DNA from 3 places in the Kribbella sp. NPDC020701 genome. Region 2 is predicted to be linked to each of the others. Evidence: riboswitches for the same ligand, from Rfam matches in the RefSeq annotation. Region 2 holds a riboswitch; each other region holds the start of a gene.
The links. Region 2 has a riboswitch for cobalamin ahead of ACZ3HV_RS02145 (putative cobaltochelatase). Riboswitches for the same ligand answer to the same signal wherever they lie in the genome.
Positions count from the first base shown of each region.

Region 1: linked by a shared signal. The riboswitch ahead of ACZ3HV_RS16640 (ribonucleoside-diphosphate reductase subunit alpha) and the one ahead of ACZ3HV_RS02145 (putative cobaltochelatase) in region 2 are both predicted to bind cobalamin.
Region 3: linked by a shared signal. The riboswitch ahead of ACZ3HV_RS25065 (CbtB domain-containing protein) and the one ahead of ACZ3HV_RS02145 (putative cobaltochelatase) in region 2 are both predicted to bind cobalamin.

Region 1 is NZ_JBVHFT010000006.1:210,731-216,629, reverse strand. Features, by position in the region: gene ACZ3HV_RS16640 (ribonucleoside-diphosphate reductase subunit alpha) at 1-1,948, opposite strand, end outside; cobalamin riboswitch at 2,085-2,240, opposite strand; gene ACZ3HV_RS16635 (DinB family protein) at 2,301-2,882, opposite strand; gene ACZ3HV_RS16630 (Fic family protein) at 2,970-4,256, opposite strand; gene ACZ3HV_RS16625 (class I SAM-dependent methyltransferase) at 4,394-5,221, shown strand; gene ACZ3HV_RS16620 (RNA polymerase sigma factor) at 5,256-5,810, shown strand; gene ACZ3HV_RS16615 (hypothetical protein) at 5,807-5,899, shown strand, end outside.
Region 2 is NZ_JBVHFT010000001.1:472,120-478,018, reverse strand. Features, by position in the region: gene ACZ3HV_RS02155 (cobyrinate a,c-diamide synthase) at 1-1,308, opposite strand, end outside; gene cobO (cob(I)yrinic acid a,c-diamide adenosyltransferase) at 1,305-1,919, opposite strand; gene ACZ3HV_RS02145 (putative cobaltochelatase) at 1,921-3,933, opposite strand; cobalamin riboswitch at 4,005-4,141, opposite strand; gene ACZ3HV_RS02140 (LLM class flavin-dependent oxidoreductase) at 4,269-5,144, opposite strand; gene ACZ3HV_RS02135 (aldo/keto reductase) at 5,155-5,899, opposite strand, start outside.
Region 3 is NZ_JBVHFT010000010.1:300,774-306,672, forward strand. Features, by position in the region: gene ACZ3HV_RS25030 (fumarylacetoacetate hydrolase family protein) at 1-171, shown strand, start outside; gene ACZ3HV_RS25035 (class I SAM-dependent methyltransferase) at 204-800, shown strand; gene ACZ3HV_RS25040 (VOC family protein) at 811-1,188, shown strand; gene ACZ3HV_RS25045 (hypothetical protein) at 1,216-1,587, opposite strand; gene ACZ3HV_RS25050 (alpha/beta hydrolase) at 1,584-2,681, opposite strand; gene ACZ3HV_RS25055 (histidine phosphatase family protein) at 2,758-3,309, opposite strand; gene ACZ3HV_RS25060 (CbtA family protein) at 3,306-4,070, opposite strand; gene ACZ3HV_RS25065 (CbtB domain-containing protein) at 4,076-4,273, opposite strand; cobalamin riboswitch at 4,309-4,440, opposite strand; gene ACZ3HV_RS25070 (LysE family translocator) at 4,640-5,281, shown strand; gene ACZ3HV_RS25075 (MFS transporter) at 5,271-5,899, opposite strand, start outside.

The sequences.
Region 1 (5,899 bases), on a different contig from region 2:
GGTCCTCACCGGTCAACGGAAGCGTTGCCTCGCCGCGACCGAGGATACGTCCCGTGATCGGGTCTCTCGTGGCACCGCGTCCCGCCGACCAGTGGACCTGAGCGTAGGTGTCTCCACGACCCGTCTCCCAGAAGTGGATTTCGCGCGCGGTGAGATAGTCACGTACGAACGACAGGTGAGTGTCGCGCTGTGGGTTACCTGACACCCCCCATTGGTTGCCGTTCTTCGACAGGTGGCCATCACCGAGCAGGATGCCGTACAGGCGTGCGTCGTCCTGGGTGAAGCCACGAACGGGAATGACATCCGTTGGGACGACCTGCCCGACGTAGTCACCTCTGCTGAGCATGCCGGCCTCGACCCAGGCAGCCTGGACCTTCTCCTTGGCGAGCCATTCGAGCGTGCGCTCGTTGCCCTGCTCCATCGGTACGCCTTGAATCGCGTAGAGCGGATGACCGGCGGTGACCGTGAGCGGCTCGATCGAATGCTTGACGTCGACCTCCACCATCGGACCGTCCTGGTCGTAGGTGAAGGTCCTTGTGACCTCGCGGTAATGACCGCTCGCGCCCAGCACAAGATCGCCCACCTTGAGGTCGCGGATCGCTGTTGCCCCGGCTGCGGCGTAGACGAGAGTTTCCGGAGCAAAGCACTGATTCACCGCGACGGCGGTGTCGTTGGCGATCTTCAGGAACGGTACGACGCCTTGCGACTCACCATTGGTGCCGCGGATCTTGGCGCCGATGCCGCGAACCGGGGTCCAGTCGTTGCCGAGACCGCCGGAGTACTTCGCGAGCAGTGCGTTGTTGCGGATGCCGTGGAAGATGCCGGCCAGGTCGTCGTCGACCGTGGTCAGGAAGCACGACGACAGCTGCGGCCGGGTGGTGCCGGAGTTGAACAGGGTCGGCGTGGACGACATGAACCGGAACGAGCTGAGCAGCTCGTAGAACTGGATCGCGCGCGCCTCCCGGTCGTCCTCGCGCAGCGCCATCCCCATCGCAACCCGGAGGAAGAACGCCTGCGGCAGCTCGAAGCGGACCTTGTCGATGTGCAGCAGATACCGGTCGTAGAGCGTCTGCAGGCCGAGGAAGGTGAAGTCCAGATCGCGCTCGGGCCGGATCGCGGCGGCGAGCCGGGCCAGGTCGAAGGTGGCCAGCGCGGGGTCGAGGTGTCCGGCCTCGATGCCGACCTGGATGTAGCGCGGGAAGTAGTCCGCGTACGCCTCGGTCATGTCGGCCTGGCTGGCCTGCCGGGGCTCGCCGTGGACGCGGCCGAGGGCCTCGCGCCGGATCTGGTCCAGCAGCAGCCGGGACGCGGCGAAGCTGTACTGCGGCTCGGTCTCGACGTAGGACCGGGCGGCCATCACCAGCGCGAGCTCGACCTCGTGCTGCGCGATGCCGTCGTAGCAGGAGCCGAGGGTTTCGTCGAGGATCAGCTCGGGGTCGACCGCGTCGAGCCCCTCGGCCGCCTCGACGACGATCACCCGCAGCCGGTCGGTGTCGAGCGGTGCCCGGCTGCCGTCGGCCGCGCGGACCGTCAGCGTGGGCTTCTCGGTGACCCCGGCCGGGTCCGCGGGCGTGCGGGCTTTGGTCCGCTCCTCCCGATAGAGGACGTACGCGCGGGCGACCTGGTGCTCACCGGCGCGCATCAGCGCCAGCTCGACCTGGTCCTGGATGTCTTCGACCTGGACGCTGCGCCGGGCGTCACCGCGGCTGGTCAGGGCGCGCACGACCCGGCCGGTCAGGTCGGCCACCAGGTCACGGACCCGGTGGGTGGCGCCGGCCTCGGCGCCCTCGACCGCGAGGAAGGCCTTGCTCACGGCAACCGAGATCTTGCTCGGGTCGAAGGCGGTGCTACTCCCGTCGCGGCGGACGACGGTGAGTTGGTGGTGCTGATCGGCCGAGCCGTCCGGACCGGTCTGATCAGCGGTCCGGGATGAGGAAGCGATAGTCACAGATGCTCTCTCCACGCGAGAATCGGAGGCCCTCGACCATTGCGCGGGCAGGCGCACGACGACACGGCCGCACCGGCCGGGAACACTGCCGTCACGCCCTGCGACCCACCCGCGAAGTCTCGGACCGCGTGCACCGGCGGTGCACGCGCCGGTGGCAGGTATCCGGACTCGCGGAAGGTCTCCGCTCACCGTTGCGGGGCAGCTCCGGACTTGCACCGGATTCCCCTGTTGCCTCGGCATGGCCCACATCTTGTGGTGCCGACCACTCCGAACCACCAGCAGTAGTGATGCTAGGCGGCCGGATCTACATCTTGTGGTAGCGCCACGCCGCGTGTCGCACATCTTGTGGTTCTCAGGCCGCGACCGCATACAGATCCTGGAGCGTCATGATCTCCGAGCCGTGGTGGATGAGCTCGCGGTTGAGCCGGAGCACGACGTGGCCGAACGGCTCACCCGCGTCCAGCTCGGTCGCCTGGCTCAGGCCGACCGTCATCACCTGCTCCTCGTCCAGCGCGGCGATCGACTCCTGCCAGGCGTCCACCCAATGCGTCAGCCAGGCCACCGCGTCCCGCGCGTTGCCGTGCAGCGTGATGTCGGCCCGGCCCTGCCGGCTCTCGCCGAACGTCCACTCCCAACGCTCGAAGAAGGTCTCGGTCAGATGGGCGATCAGCCAGGCGATCGTGCGCGGGCCGCGATGGTCCGGCTCGTCCGGCCACTGCGCCACCCACTCCCCGGATCCGAGTGATCGGAACCGGCCGGCGTAGTGCCGCCGGACGACGGTCAGGGCCTCGCTGCTCGGTCGCCAGAAGTACTGCTCGTCGGTCAGCTGGGCGAGCCGGCCGGACAACACCATCCAGCTGAAGCCGAGCTGGCCTCGCACCATCGCCATCGCTGATGGGCGGTGCAGGATGTCCCAGTCGAACGGCTCCGGCATCACGGTTCTCACGCTCCCCGTCAGGCGCCTCGATTTGAGACGCGATCGAACATGTGTTCGAATTGTGTCTCGACGGGGAGGAGAAAGTCAATGCGGATGGTGTGTTGGTTCTGGCCTCGACGGAACGGGTCTGCTAGGCGGTTCGATCCGGGTATCGGCCGCCGGGCTGGCGAAGCGCCGCTCGAGCAACGTGAAGGCGTCGATCAGTTCCGGGGCTTCGTAGACACGGTTCCGGCGGCCGTCGGTGACCTCGCGCAGGACCTTCGCCTCGACCAGCTTGGCCAGTCCCTGATTGGCGGCCTGCTGAGACCGATCGATGAGCTGCGCGGCCGCGGCGAGGGTGAGGACCGGGGCCGCCGGCAGTGCCTCGATCAACAGGTCGGTCGCAGATCCCGCGCGGACGGGAGTCGCCCGCTCGCGCCACGCGGTCTTGAGGTCCGTGGCGGTCTGCTCGAAGCGGGCTGCCTCCGCGGTCGCGTGACTGCACGCCATCGCGAACATGCGCAGCCATGGGTTCGCCGCCGACCGCGCCTTGGCGGTGGTCGCCCGTCCGACGTAGCGGAAGTCGGTCAGGGCCTCGATGTACTGGCCCGCGTGCGTGGCGAGCGACAACGACACCGGTGGCACGGTCCGCGCGACCAGGCCGTCGGCCCGCAGGATCAAGTGAATCAACGCACGCCCGGTCCGGCCGTTGCCATCGGCAAAGGGATGGATGGTCTCGAACTGGGCGTGGGCGATCGCTGTCTTGGCCAGCACCGGCAGGCGGGACTCGCGGACGAACGTCATCAGGTCGGCGAGCAGGTCAGGGATCAGATGTGCCGGCGGCGGGACGTAGTACGCCTCGGCGGGGGAGCGGCCGCCGATCCAGTTCTGCAGGTAGCGGATCTCCCCGCCGAAGTCAGGGGTGGGGGACTGGGCCATCAGTCGCCGGTGCGCTTCCAGCAGGTGGTCGACCTCGAGTTTGTCGCCGGCCTGGACGGATTCGGTCACCCACGTCATGGCGTCGACTGCCCCGAGCACCTCCTCGGCGGTGACGTCACCGGGTCCGCTGCCGGCGCGATCACGGAGTACGTCGGCCTTGAGCAGGCGGCGCGCGCCGACCACCAGTCCTTCGATCTGGGAGGACCCGACAGCTTCGGCCCGCAGCAGCAGCCGGGCGAGAGCCTCACTGTTGGTGAGCACGGCGGCCGTTGCGTCGAGCCTGGCGAGGTCTCCGGCGGCGTCCTCGAGGACGGCGAGCACGTCGTCGCTCAGGTCGAACTCGCGCCCGACCAGCGGATCCGGGAAGTACAACTCGTAGGACCCGCCCAACCGCTCCGCCCGGGTGAACCCATCCGGGTGCCCAGGCCACCGATGCAACTCGACCCGTGCCATACCTCTTATTCAAGCTTATCCACAAACCTTGAACAAGAGTCCACAGCCTGTGGATGGTGGTGACTTTGAGTGGCGAGGTGTGGACCCGGTTGTGGGCAGACTGGACGGCGGCCGAACGGAGACGGACGGAGACGCCGGTGACGTTGGACGTGGAGACTCAGGAGATGGTGGCCGCCAACGAGGCGGACTGGGACGCGCGGGCGCCGCTGCATGCGGCCAGCCAGTTCTACAGTCAGCCCGCGGAGTACTGGTTCGCCGACTACGAGTGGGACGACCTCGGTGCACTGCGCGGGCGCGACGTACTCCATTTGCAGTGCCATCTCGGGACCGAGACCATCGCGTTCGCCCAGCGCGGTGCGCGGACCACCGGTCTCGACCTGTCGGCGAAGTCGCTGGATGAAGCGCGCCGGATCGCTGCCAACGCCGGTCAGGACGTCGAGTACGTGCATGCCGATGTGTACGACGCGGTCGATGCGGTCCAGGGTCGTCGATTCGACGTCGTCTATACGGGCAAGGGTGCGCTCTGCTATCTCCCGGATCTGCAGCACTGGGCGAAGGTCGTCCACGAGCTCCTGAAACCCGGCGGTGCGTTGTACGTCGTCGAGTTTCACCCACTGCTGAACGCGCTCCGCGAGGTGTCGCTGCCGGGTGAGACCGATGAACTGGTCCTCCGCGCCGACTACCTCGAAGGTCGCGGGGCGATCGCTCACGATTCCACCGTCACGTACACGGGCGACGAGGTTCCCGGTCGGCAGCGCAGCTACGAATGGCGGCACGGGATCGGCGAGCTCGTGACCACTCTTGCCGGTGCCGGCTTCCGCCTCACTTCTCTGCGTGAGTCCGAGGTCCTGCCGTGGCCGCGGTGGCCCTCGATGCAGCAAACGCCGGAAGGCTGGTGGCGGCTGCCGGACGAGGCGCCCCGCATTCCTTTGCTCTTCGCGCTGAAGGCCGTTCGGACGGATTGACTCAACCTTTCGTCGCCGGGATCGTCATTCAGGTATGGGGCTGATCCTGGGAGACGCGGTGAGCGGCGACGAGGCGGGGCCCACGCCGGGGCGTCCGGCGGGGTCAACGCCCACGCTCACGTCTGGGTTCGAGGCGTTGTTCCGGGCGCAGGCGGCGCGGCTGGTGCGGCTGGCGCATCTGCTCGGCGCGGAGGATGCGGAGGACGTGGTCCAGGAGGCGTTCTGCCGGCTGTACGCCGTCCGCCGGCACCGCGAGATCGCGAACCTCCCCGGGTACCTGAACCGGATCGTGGTCAACGAGGTGCGGTCGCGACGCCGGCGCAAGCTCATCGCCGACCGCAAGATCCTGCATCCGGTCACGGCCGCCCCGGCCGACGAGCAGGTCGAGCTGGCCGAGTCGGTGCTCGGGCTGCTGCGGGCGCTCGACCGCCTGGCGCCGCGGCAGCGCGAGGCGCTCGTACTGCGCTACTGGCTCGATCTACCCCTGGCCGACATCGCCGACGCGATGCAAGTGCGCGTCGGCACGGTCAAGTCACTCGTCAGCCGCGGCCTGGCCAGGCTCGCGGTAGAACTCGAGGAACACCGATGAACGAACCCGAGCGCCGGCTGACGCAAGACCTCGATCGGGCCGCCACACAGGTGAAGGTCGACGTCAACCAGCTGTGGCAGGCCTTCCAC
Region 2 (5,899 bases):
GGCCGGGACGTCCGGGCTCGCCGTCCAGTGCAGATGCAGGTAAGACGCATGCACCCGGGGCAACGCGATCCCTTCGACGCCACCCGGCAGGTACCAGGCCGGATCCACCTCGCCGTCGAGCTCGACCGCCGTACGGTGGAACTCGTGACCGCGCACGCGGCGGCCCTCGTCGAAGAACGCGGTCGTCGTCGCGGCGATCGCCGTCCGGTAGCCGAGCGTCAGCCGGCTCGTCATCCGGCCGGTCGCTGGCAGGACGCCGGTCATCGGATGGCCGTCGAGCTCCCGGCACAGGTACAGCAGGCCGGCGCATTCGGCGACCACCGGGAGGCCGGCCGCGATCTCGGTGGCCACCTGACGGCGCAGAGCGGCGTTGGCCGACAGCGCCTCCGCGTGCAGTTCGGGGAAGCCGCCGCCGAGGTAGAGCGCTGCGGTTGCCTCAGGCAACGGATCGGACAGCGGGTCGAAGACCACGACATCGGCGCCGGCGGCAACGAGCAGCTCGGTGGTCTCGGTGTAGTGGAAAGAGAAAACGGGGCCGCCGGCAACGGCGATCACCGGACGACCGTCGTCGGCCGGGGTCACCTCGGTGGCCGGGTCCCAGGGCTCAGCGTCGTACGGCGAGGCGGCTCGGGCGGCCGCGACGAAGGCCTCCAGATCTACGCCTGCCCGAACCAGTTCGGCGGCGGCCTCGACCGCAGTGGTCGCCTGCTCGCGTTGCTCGCCTGCCGGGACGAGACCGAGGTGGCGGCTCGGTACGGTGAGGCGGGTGTCGCGACGGAGGACGCCGAGCACCGGTACGCCGGTCGGCGCGACGCCGGCCCGGACCTCGGCCTCGTGCCGGTCCGAGCCGACCTTGTTCAGGATCACGCCGACGATCCGCACCTCGGTGTCGAAGGCAACGAAACCGGTGACGACGGCACCCACGCTGCGCCCGGCCGCCGACGCGTCCACGACCAGTACGACGGGTGCCTTGAGCAACTTCGCGACATGCGCGGTCGAGGAGTACCCCTCGGTCCCGAGGGCGCCGTCGTACAGGCCCATCACGCCTTCGACGACGGCCAGGTCCGCGCCCACGGAACCGTGCGCGAACAGCGGTGCGACCCGCTCCTCACCCGACAGCATCGGGTCGAGGTTCCGCCCGGGGCGGCCGGTGGCGACCGCATGGAAGCCCGGGTCGATGTAGTCCGGGCCGACCTTGAACGGGGCAACCGTGTGCCCGGCCTGCCGCAACGCGGCCATCAGTCCGACGGCCACGGTCGTCTTCCCCGCGCCCGATGACGGCGCCGCCACGACCACCCGGGGGATCACCACTCGATACCTTTCTGGCCCTTCTGGCCCGCGTCCATCGGGTGCTTGACCTTCGTCATCTCGGTGACCAGGTCGGCGGCCTCGACCAGCCGCGGGTCCGCGTTGCGGCCGGTGATCACGACGTACTGGTGGCCGGGGCGGTTCACGAGGGTGTCGACCACCTCGTCGACGTCGACCCAGCCCCACTTCATCGGGTACGTGAACTCGTCCAGGACGTAGAGGTCATGGGTCTCCGCGGCGATCCGGCGCTGGATCTCACGCCAGCCCTCGAGCGCGTCGGCGGCGTGGTCCTCCTCGGTGCCGGCCTTGCGCGACCAGCTCCAGCCCTCACCCATCTTGTGCCACTCGACCGGCCCGCCCTGACCGGTTGCCTCATGCAACTGACCGAGGGCCTTGAACGCACCCTCCTCGCCGACCTTCCACTTCGCGCTCTTGACGAACTGGAACACGCCGATGTTCCAGCCCTGGTTCCAGCCGCGCAACGCCATCCCGAAGGCGGCCGTCGACTTCCCCTTCATCTCGCCGGTGTGCACCATCAGCAGCGGGCGGTTCCGGCGTTGCCGGGTGGTCAGGCCGTCCTCCGGCACCACGGCCGGTTGTCCCTTCGGCATCTCAGGCCGCCTTCCGTTCGGTGACGGTGCGAATGAGGCTGCCTGCGGCAACTTCCCCGAGGTCGAGGTACTCGGCGCCCAGATCGGCGGCGAGCTCCGCGGCCAGGCCGAGCCGGACGCCGCGGCGCGGTTCACAGTCCACCACGACGGCGGAGATGCCTTGCTGGGCAAGCCATCCGGCCGCTTGCTTCGCCTTGGCGAACGCCTTGTCACCGTGGGTCGCGCGGCCGTCGGTGACGAGCACCAGCAAGGGGCGGCGGCGTGGGTCGCGGATCGCGGCGATCCGGAGTACTTCGGCCGCCTGGAGCAGACCTTCGGCGAGCGGTGTGCGTCCACCGGTCGGCAGCGACTCGAGCCGTCGTACGGCGGTCTCGACACTGCCGGTGGGCGGCAGGGCGACCGTGGCGTCGGCGCCCGCGAAGGTGACGAGGCCGACGGTGTCGCGGCGCTGGTAGGCGTCGAGGAGCAGCGAGACGATCGCCGTCTTCACCTCGCCCATCCGCTTCTTCGTACCCATCGAGCCAGAGGCGTCGACACAGAACAGGACGAGGTTGCCCTCACGCCCCTCGCGGACGGCGAACCGCACGTCAGACGCCCGTACGGCGAGGCCGGCGCCGGTGCGCCCCCGCGCGTACTGGTGCGGAGCGGCGGACCGGATCGTCGCCAGCAGATGCGGCCGCCCGGACTCCCGCCCGACGCGCTGCCGATCACCCACCACGCGACCGGCCTCGGTGATCGCCCGGGAACGCCGTCCCGCAACCCCCGCGCCAGCAGCCTGCACACTCAACAACCGAGCCTTGAAAGGCTCCGAACTCCCAACCACCTGACCCGCCGGCGTCGGGCCGGGCCGCTCGTCCGGGCCTGTCCCGGGCTCCGCCTCGGCACGGTCGTGGGCAGCCGGGTCGGTGTCGGCTGGACTGCCGTCGGCATCCGTGGGGTCCGCTCCCCCTCCCGGGCCGTCCGGGTCGTCGTCCGGGTCCTGCGGGGGCGTGCTGTCCTGGATCGCTTGCTCCAACTGCTCCTCGTCGAGGCCCGGGGCGTCGAAGGGGTTTCGCCGGCGGCGGTGCGGGAGGGCCAGTTTGGCGGCGGCGCGGACGTCCTCCACCTCGACGACCGTGCGGCCGGACCAGGCTGCGTGGGCGACCGCCGTACGCGCGGTGACCAGGTCGGCACGCATCCCGTCGACGTCGAAGGACGCGCAGATCTCGGCGATCTGGCGGAGCGCGGCGTCGGTCAGGATCACCTCGGCGAGCAGGTCGCGGGCCTTGACGATGCGCTCGGCGAGTTCGCGCTGCGTTCCGTCGTACCGGGCGATGAAAGCATCCGGATCAGCCTCGTACCCGAGTCGTGCGCGCATGACCTCGACCCGAACGGCGGGGTCGCGGCTGGCGACGACGTCGACGGTCAAGCCGAACCGGTCCAGCAACTGCGGGCGGAGCTCCCCCTCCTCCGGGTTCATCGTGCCGACCAGGACGAAGCGTGCCGGATGCGTCACCGACACCCCGTCGCGTTCGACCGTCGCGCCACCCATCGCGGCGGCGTCGAGCAGGACGTCGACCAGGTGGTCGTGCAGGAGATTGACCTCGTCGACGTACAGCAGCCCGCGGTGCGCGGCGGCGAGCAACCCGGGTTCGTACGCCGTGATGCCCTCGGCCAGCGCCTTCTCGAGATGCAACGACCCGAGCACCCGGTCCTCGGTGGCACCCACCGGCAACTCCACCAACCGCGCCGCCCGAGAAAAGACGCCGACGGGCTCGGGGTGCGGACCGTCAGGGCAGTCGGCGGACGGGTGCTCAGGGTCGCAGGAGAACCGGCAGCCGGGGACGACGTCCACCGGCGGGAGGATCTCGGTCAAGGCGCGGACCGCGGTCGACTTCGCCGTACCCTTCTCACCCCGGATCAGCACACCGCCGATCGCCGGGGAGATCGCGGCCAGGATCAGCGCGAGCTGGAGATCGTCCATCCCGACCACCGCGGTGAACGGGAATCCGGTGGACGGTGAGGCAGGCCGCATCGCGGTGGGTCCCTTCGTCGAGCGGGTATCCACGCCCGCTACGGCAGCTGGTACGCCGTACCGCGGAGACCGCGGCCCGACGGACGGACGCGGATGTCCTGGCTCCCGGGCGGCGACTGAACCGACCCGGTCACAGTGGCGGGACCGCCCCGGAATCCCGGCCGCAGCCGGTCACCGGTGTTCCTCCACAACCGTCGGCCCGATCATGGCACACGCCACCCCGGCGCTCAGCGACGAGGTTCACACCGACGCGTACCGAAGAACGGGTAGTGGTCCCCTCCGACGTCGATCGGCGGCCGCTCTTCACGCGGGGGCGCCGAGGCTGAGGCTGACCACTACCCGTTGTTCGGTACGGAAGAGGTGCCGATGAGCTCGTCGGCAACCCACCGCGCGACGTGGGCCGGGTAGGGGTCCGGCAGTCCGAGCACGATGTGCCCGAAGCCGGCGTCGACGGCCTCGGCGATCGCGTCCTTGGTGGCACCCGGTTGGGTGTACGAGACGGGCAGGTGGATCGAGCGGGTGATCGACGCGGAGTCGCGGCCGATCTCGGCGCAGTAGCGGTCCAGCAGTGCACTGCGGCGTACGACGTCGTCGATGTCGCCGCCTGGGATGTTCCACAGGTCGGCGTGCTCGGCGACCACCCGGAGCGTGCCGGACGAACGTCCGCCGATCAGGATCGGCGGGTGCGGGCGCTGGACCGGTTTGGGGTTGCCGAACGCTCCGGTGAGGCGGTGGTACTCGCCCTCGAAGTCGAACGGTTCGGCCTCGGTCCACAGCCGCCGGATCACCGTGCAGGCTTCGGCGAGGCTCCCGACGGAGTGCGCGAAGTCGTCGTACGGCAGGCCGTGGGCGTCGTACTCGCGCCGGGCCAGTGGGTGGCTCGGTCGTGAGCCCGCGCCGATACCGAAGTCGAGCCGTCCGCCGGAGACGATGTCGACGGTCGTGGCGATCTTGGCCAGCATCGCCGGCGGACGGAACCGATTGCTGGTCACAAGCAGGCCGAGGCGCAGTCGTTCGGTCTGCGCGGCCAGCGCCGAGAGCAACGTCCAGCCTTCGTATGTCGGTCCGCCCGGATCACCGCCGATCGGCATCAGGTGATCGAACAACCATGCGTGCTCGATCTCCGGGATGGCGTCCGCCTCGCGCCACACCCGCAGTACGTCCTGGTAGTCGACCTGCATCGGCGCGGTCATGATCCCGAAACTGGGCATAAGTCCTCCTTCAGCGACGCCGCAGCGACGGCTCGAGCAGCGCGGGTGGCGTGTCGAACTTCTCGTGCGGAGCGAGGTCGGTGCCGGGGGCAACGATCGTGTCGATGGCGTCGAGCACGTCGGCGGACAGCACGGTGTCGGCCGCCGCGAGCTGCGAGTGCAGGTGATCCAGGGTTCGCGGTCCGATGAGGGCGCTGGTGACGGCCGGGTGGGCGGTGACGAAACCGAGGGCAAGCTGGATCAGCGTGAGGCCGGCCTCGTCGGCCACCTTGGCCAGCTGCTCGACGGCCTCGAGCCTGGCCTGGTTGTACGGAAGGGTGGTGTCGAAGCGCTCAGGCGCCACCACCGAGCGGTTGGTGCTGATCTCCTGGCCGGCGCGGACAGCACCCGACAGCCAGCCCGACGCCAACGGGCTCCACGCCAGCGCGTCGAGTCCGTACTCCTCGATCACGGGCAAGACGTGGGCCTCGATCCCGCGCTGCAGGATCGAGTAGCTGGGCTGTTCGGTGACGTAGCGGCCGAGGTGGTGCTCGCGAGCAGCCCACTGGGCCTGCACGATGCGGTACGCCGGGAACGTCGAGGAACCGAAGTAGCGGATCTTCCCGGCGCGCTGCAGGTCGGTCAGCGCCGACAGCGTCTCCTCGTCACTGGTGGTCGGGTCCCAGCGATGGATCTGGTAGAGGTCGACGTGATCGACGCCGAGACGGCGCAGGCTGTTGTCCAACTCGGTGACCAGCCAGCGGCGCGAGCTGCCC
Region 3 (5,899 bases), on a different contig from region 2:
ATCCGCGACCTCTCGCAGTACATGGTCCTGAGCCCCGGCGACATCCTGAACACCGGCACCCCGGAGGGCGTCGCGCTGTCCGGCCGCTTCCCGTACCTGGCACCCGGCGACACGATGGAGCTCGAGATCCAGGGCCTGGGCAAGCAGAAGCAGTCCCTCGGCAAGGCCTGATTTCTGTCGGCGCGGCCTTCTAAGGTCGCGCCATGACAGATCATCTCGCCGGGATCCGCACTTCGTACGACACCGTCGCGACCTCGTACGCCGAGATCGTGCAGGACGGCGCGGACTGGGAGCCTGAGGGCTTCGACCTGCTGGCCAAGCTCGCCGATGGTCGTCCGGTCATCGATGTCGGGTGCGGGCCCGGCCGGACGACGGCGCTGCTGGCCGCGCGCGGTGTGCAGGTGACCGGGATCGACCTGTCCCCCGGGATGATCGCGGTCGCCCGGCGGGATCATCCCGAGCTGGATTTCCGGGTCGGGTCGATGACCGGGCTGGACCTCCCCGACGGTGAGCTCGGCGGCGTCCTGTCCTGGTGGTCGATCATCCACCTGCCGCGCGACGTCGTACCCCAGGCGTTCGCCGAGTTCCACCGCGTCCTCGCGCCCGGCGGGATCCTCTTGCTCGGCTTCCACGTCGGCACCGAGAGCACGCACAAGACTTCCGGGTACGGCGATCTGCCGATGGATCTGTACGTCCATCGCTGGCTTCCCGAAGGCCTCACCGAGATCGCGGTCACGGCCGGCTTCACGCCGTACGTGGACGGCGAAATTCCGCCTGACCGCCTCGCGTTCCGGAAGTAGTCTTCGGCGCATGACTTCGCGCGTGCGGACCGTGACCTTCGACGCCCATGACCCCTACGAGCTGGCCGGCTTCTGGCTGCAGGTGCTCAAGGCACCGCGTCCCGACGACGACCACCCCGAGGATCCCTACGCGGCGGTGGTGACGGACAAGCTGACGCTGCTGTTCGAACGGAACAACGACGAGAAGGCCGCCAAGAACCGCGTCCACCTCGACCTCGAACCGGACGGCCCACGCGACGCCGAGGTCGAGTGGCTACTCACCCTCGGCGCCACCATCGCCCACGACCACCGCGAACCCGACGGCACCGGCTGGGTCACCATGCACGACCCGGAAGGCAACGAGTTCTGCGTACTCCGCAGCGCCGCCGAACGAGCCGCCACAACCTGACGGCTCGCCGAGTCACGGCGTGATGCGTCACGGCGCGACCGGGGTCTCCCCGGTGAACGTGATCCGCCAGTCCGTCGACCAGGCGTGTACCGCGACGTCGAACCCGTCGCGGGCGGCGATCACGCGGTAGTGACCGCTCTCCTCGGGCGCGACCTCGGCCGTCCACCCTCGGGCCCGGAACGCTTCCGCCGCGGCGTCGACCGCAGCGGCCGGGTCCGGGGCCCGCGGGTCGCCGGTCTCGACGGTGATCCTGAAGACGGTCGCCGGACCACGACCGTCGAACAGAACGCCCGGATTCACCGGCCCCGGGTCGTGCGTGACCACCGGTCGCTGATCCGGTACGACGGCAGCCGCAACCGCAAGCAGCTCGTTCCGGAGGAACTCCCGTCCGGCGGTCATCGGCGCGGCCCTTCCTGCTGCCGGGAGCGTGACGTGACGCCTTGGGCGGAGGTTTGCGACGCGGCGGCCCGGGCGGAGTCCTGCGACGGCTTGGTGAGCGACACAACCCCGTCGTACACCTTCGACGCGGCGCCCGCGACCGCGTTCAGGGCGCCACCCCACGATGCGCCGAGCACCAATTTGGTCTCGGCCGACCGACTGGTGTTCGTCGTCGTGATCGCGGCCAGGTCGCCCCGGACCACCCGGCCGATGTTGCGCAGGGCCTCGCTGTTGGGCCGGTAGTACTCGTTGTGCCAGTGCACCGAGACCGCCTCGTCGTTGGCCAGTGGATCGTTGGTCGCCATCCTGATCGCGTCCGGGAAGGTGGCCGGATCCGGGCCGTGCCACTCGCTGTACGCGACATAGTCCCCCGGCGCGCGTTCGACGTACGGGCGGGTCGGGGTCGGTACGAAATCGGCCGCCTCGTCGATGTACTTCGTGATTCCGGGCGATCCGGTCAGAACGACCCGGTCCGCCCGGCCACCGTTCAGCAGCGCCTGCCCGACCACGTCGGTGCCGTAGGAGTGACCGATCAGCGTGGTCTTCGCGTCGGGCGCCTTCAGGTGATCGAGGTCGGTCAGGAAGGTCGCCAGCCGCGGCCCGCCGTCCAGCGCCGCCTGCTTGCTCGCTGCCGCCGGCAACCCCTGCGGCGAGTCGTAATCGAGCCACACCACCATGGCGGTGCCCGGTCCCGACTCCTCCCGGATCAGGTCGCCGCGGTCGGACTGCCCGCGGAACGTGTCCAGGCTGTTGCCCATCCCAGGGACCAGGACCGCGACGTTCCGCGCCCGGTCGAGCTCGCCGTGCACCTCCACCGCCCGGCCCTGGCCGTCGGGATCCACCTCGAGGAACTGACGTGGTCGCTGGACCTCGACGACCTTGCCGTCGGCATCCACCGCCGTGACGGTGACCGGAGTCAGAAGTTCAAGAACAGTGTCCAGCCGCCGTCGTTCGTCGTCGGTCGCGGTGCCTGCATCGACCGCGGCCTGAAGGCGGTCCCGGGCGGCTACGAGTCGTGCGTGGTTGGCGCGGTAACGCTCGGCAAGCTGATCCATCGCGACTCCCCGTGACTGCCGGTCACCTGGGCGTGAGACCGGCACCGGCAGTCTGACACGTCAGAGGACCAGCCGGTCAGTGGAAGGCGAGGGACCAGTTACCGGTGTGATGGGAGAGATTCACGGTGGCCAGCGGACGAACGTCCACGTGGCGGAGCGACTCAGCGGGCGCATCGACGACGTACAGGACGACGGCCCGGGCGATCGCGGGATGGACGACGGCCAGCACCGTGCTGCGATCGTCGTGGCGCTCGGCCAGGTCCCCGAGCCAGTCGGCGACGCGGCCGAGGACGTCGTTCTCGGTCTCGCCGCCCGGGGTCGCGGTGTGCGGGCGCTCGAGCCATGCCGACACCCGCTCCGGGTCCGCCGCGAGCAACTCCTCGAGCCCGCGGCCTGCCCAGTCGCCGTACTCGCGGTTCCGGAGGGCCGACTCGACGACCGGGGTCAGGCCGAGCGCCTCGGCGGTGCGTACGGCGGCCCGCTCGGGACCGGCGTACACCACATCGGCGTGGAGCCTGAGCTCGCGGGCAGCCTCGACACTCGCCGGATCCGGCTCGGCGTCGCCGCCGAGCACGAGTCCACGCAGCGCGGGTGTCAAGGCATGCGCGATCAGCGTCAATGCCGTCAAGCGGCGACCACCTTTTGTCGGACCAGCCGGCGGTCGACTGTGGCGGCGTACCCGAAGCCGAGTAGGAGCCACAGCGTCGCCTGCGTACCGAGCGAGGCGAACCGGAACTGCCACAGCAGCGTAGCGGGGAACGTCTCCGGAACCTCGTTGATTCGCGGCAGGATCAGGTACGCCGCCACGATCGTGACGAGGAAGCCGATCACCCCACCGGCGAGCCGGGCGAGGTCGCCGTACCGCTCGGCCCAGCGGGACGCGGCGACACCGGCCCAGACCGCGAGCAGGCCGATCACCAGCGTGAGCAGGTACGTCACGGTCCGCCGGGTGATCGTGTCCGGGTCACCGACCGCGGGTGGGTTCGGCGGGTACTTGAGGAACGGCACCAGCACCATCCCGACGAACCCGGCCGCGGCCAGGCCGAGGGCGGCGTACGCGTCGTTCTCGGTCCGGAGCTTGCGCCGGAGCAGGGTGAAGCCGACGGCGAACATGCCGCCGAGGGCGACGCCGTACAGGCTGGTGGCAAGGAAGAGGCCGGCCTTCTGGCCTTCGCGGCTGACGAGCGGCTTCTCTTCTTCGGCGGCAGGCACAGTGCTGTCGCCGTGGTTGTTGTCATGGTCGTGGGTGTGCGCGGAGCCGGCCTCTTCAATCGCGATGGCCGCGTCGACACGCGGTTCACCCATCACGTACGCGAAAGTTCCGGCCAGTAGGCCGGCGAAGAGTCCGACGATCAGTCCGCGCACCAGGAGCGATCCGAAGGTGCGCATGAGATCTAGTGGCAGGGCACGCCGAGAAGGTGCCGGCCGTCATGCATCAGCTCGTGCAGGTACATCCCGGACTGGGAGACCGCGCCCTGGTCGAACCCGACCAGGTAGGCGAGCAGAAGCATCAGACCGACGCTGAGCAGGGCGAGGGCGAGAAGCCGGGGTGAGAATGCCGGTACGGCGACCGAGCGGGCAGGAGCTGCCATCTTGTACCTCCTGGGGAAGTGCGCGTCCCCTTCGAAAGGCTGCTGGTACCCGAGCGTCCTGACTCACGAGCAGAGCTCGCTCACAGTGGCGCGGCCGTGCCGGACTTCCACCGGCTTCCCTCATGGCACCGCAGTTTGTCCTACGAACCGTAGAGCCCGCCCGAGAGCCCGGTCAACGCATCACGGCGCGCCGGTGATCTATCCCACCCGCCCGATCACCCCCGCGTGCTCCGCCGGCGGCGCTGAGGAGCGAAGCGACGAGGAAAGCGCCTGCGGAGCACGCGGGGGCGGACGGTGTGGCGGTGGTCTGTCCCACCCGGCGAAATCGGTGGTGCGGCGCGATCGGGTCGCACTTACTCTGAGGAGATGCCGTCCGCTCATCATCTGGTCGCGTTTGCGATCACCGCGTTCATCATCATCGTCGTACCCGGGCCGAGTGTGCTGTTCATCGTCGGGCGGGCGCTCGCGGTCGGGCGGCGGGAGGCGGTGCTGACGATGGTCGGCAACACCGTCGGCGCGTCGGTGCTGCTCGTCCTGGTCTCGCTCGGTCTCGGCACCCTGATCGCGGCCAGCGCCATCGCCCTGACCATCGTGAAGCTGGCGGGAGCGGCGTACCTGATCTATCTCGGCGTGCACGCGTTCCGGACCCGGAAGTCGCTGGTCGAGGCGATGACAAGTGGCGTGAAGCCGGGCACCACCCGCCGGACGCTCCGCCAGGGCTTCCTGGTCGGGCTCACCAACGCCAAGACCGCGGTCTTCTTCGCCGCGGTGCTGCCGCAGTTCGTGGACAAGGGCGCGAGCACCCCGGCCTGGGCCCAGATCCTCGTCCTCGGCCTGATCTTCATCCTGATCGCGCTCTGCTCCGACAGCGTCTGGGCCGTCGTCGCCGGCACCGCCCGCGAGTGGTTCGCCCGCTCACCGCGCCGGCTCGAGCTGGTCGGCGGCACCGGCGGCCTGATGATCATCGGCCTCGGTGCCAGCATCGCCGTGACGGGTTCTAAGGAGTAGCAGTCCGCCGGCCCGCCTGTACGCCGAGCAGCGCGAGCAGAGCCGGGAGCCCGAAGGCCACGAGGTACGCCGTGATCGCGGAATGCGGCTCGAGTGCGGCGAACAGCGACCCACCGACCGCCAGGACCGTTGCCGTGGCCAACGAGTCGCTCAGCTGCAGTGCGGAACTGTTCGCCCCCTGCTGATCGCACTCCGAGTACTCGAGGACGAGTACGGACAGCGTCGGGAAGACCGTACCCATTCCGAGCCCGGTGAGGCTCCAGCCCAGGATGCCGACGACGACCGGCACCTGTGAGTTGAGCGTCAGCGCCGCGGTGACGATGCCGAGCAGGATCGAGACCATGCCGGCTTGCAGGAAGACAGCGTGCGAGAACGGCTGGTTCGGGCGGCCGCGGTACCAGGAGGCGGCGGTCCAGCTCAACGCACTCACGGTCAGCACCAACCCCGCGAGTGCCGGGGACAGGCCGCGCTCCCGGGTGAGCATCAGCGGCAGGAACACCTCAGCGCCGAAACCAGCTGCCGCAACCAGACCGCGCAGCGCGACCACCGACGGCAAGCCGCGTCCGAACGTGAACGTCCCACTCGGCAACAGCCGCGGCGCGAACGCGATCACGCCGG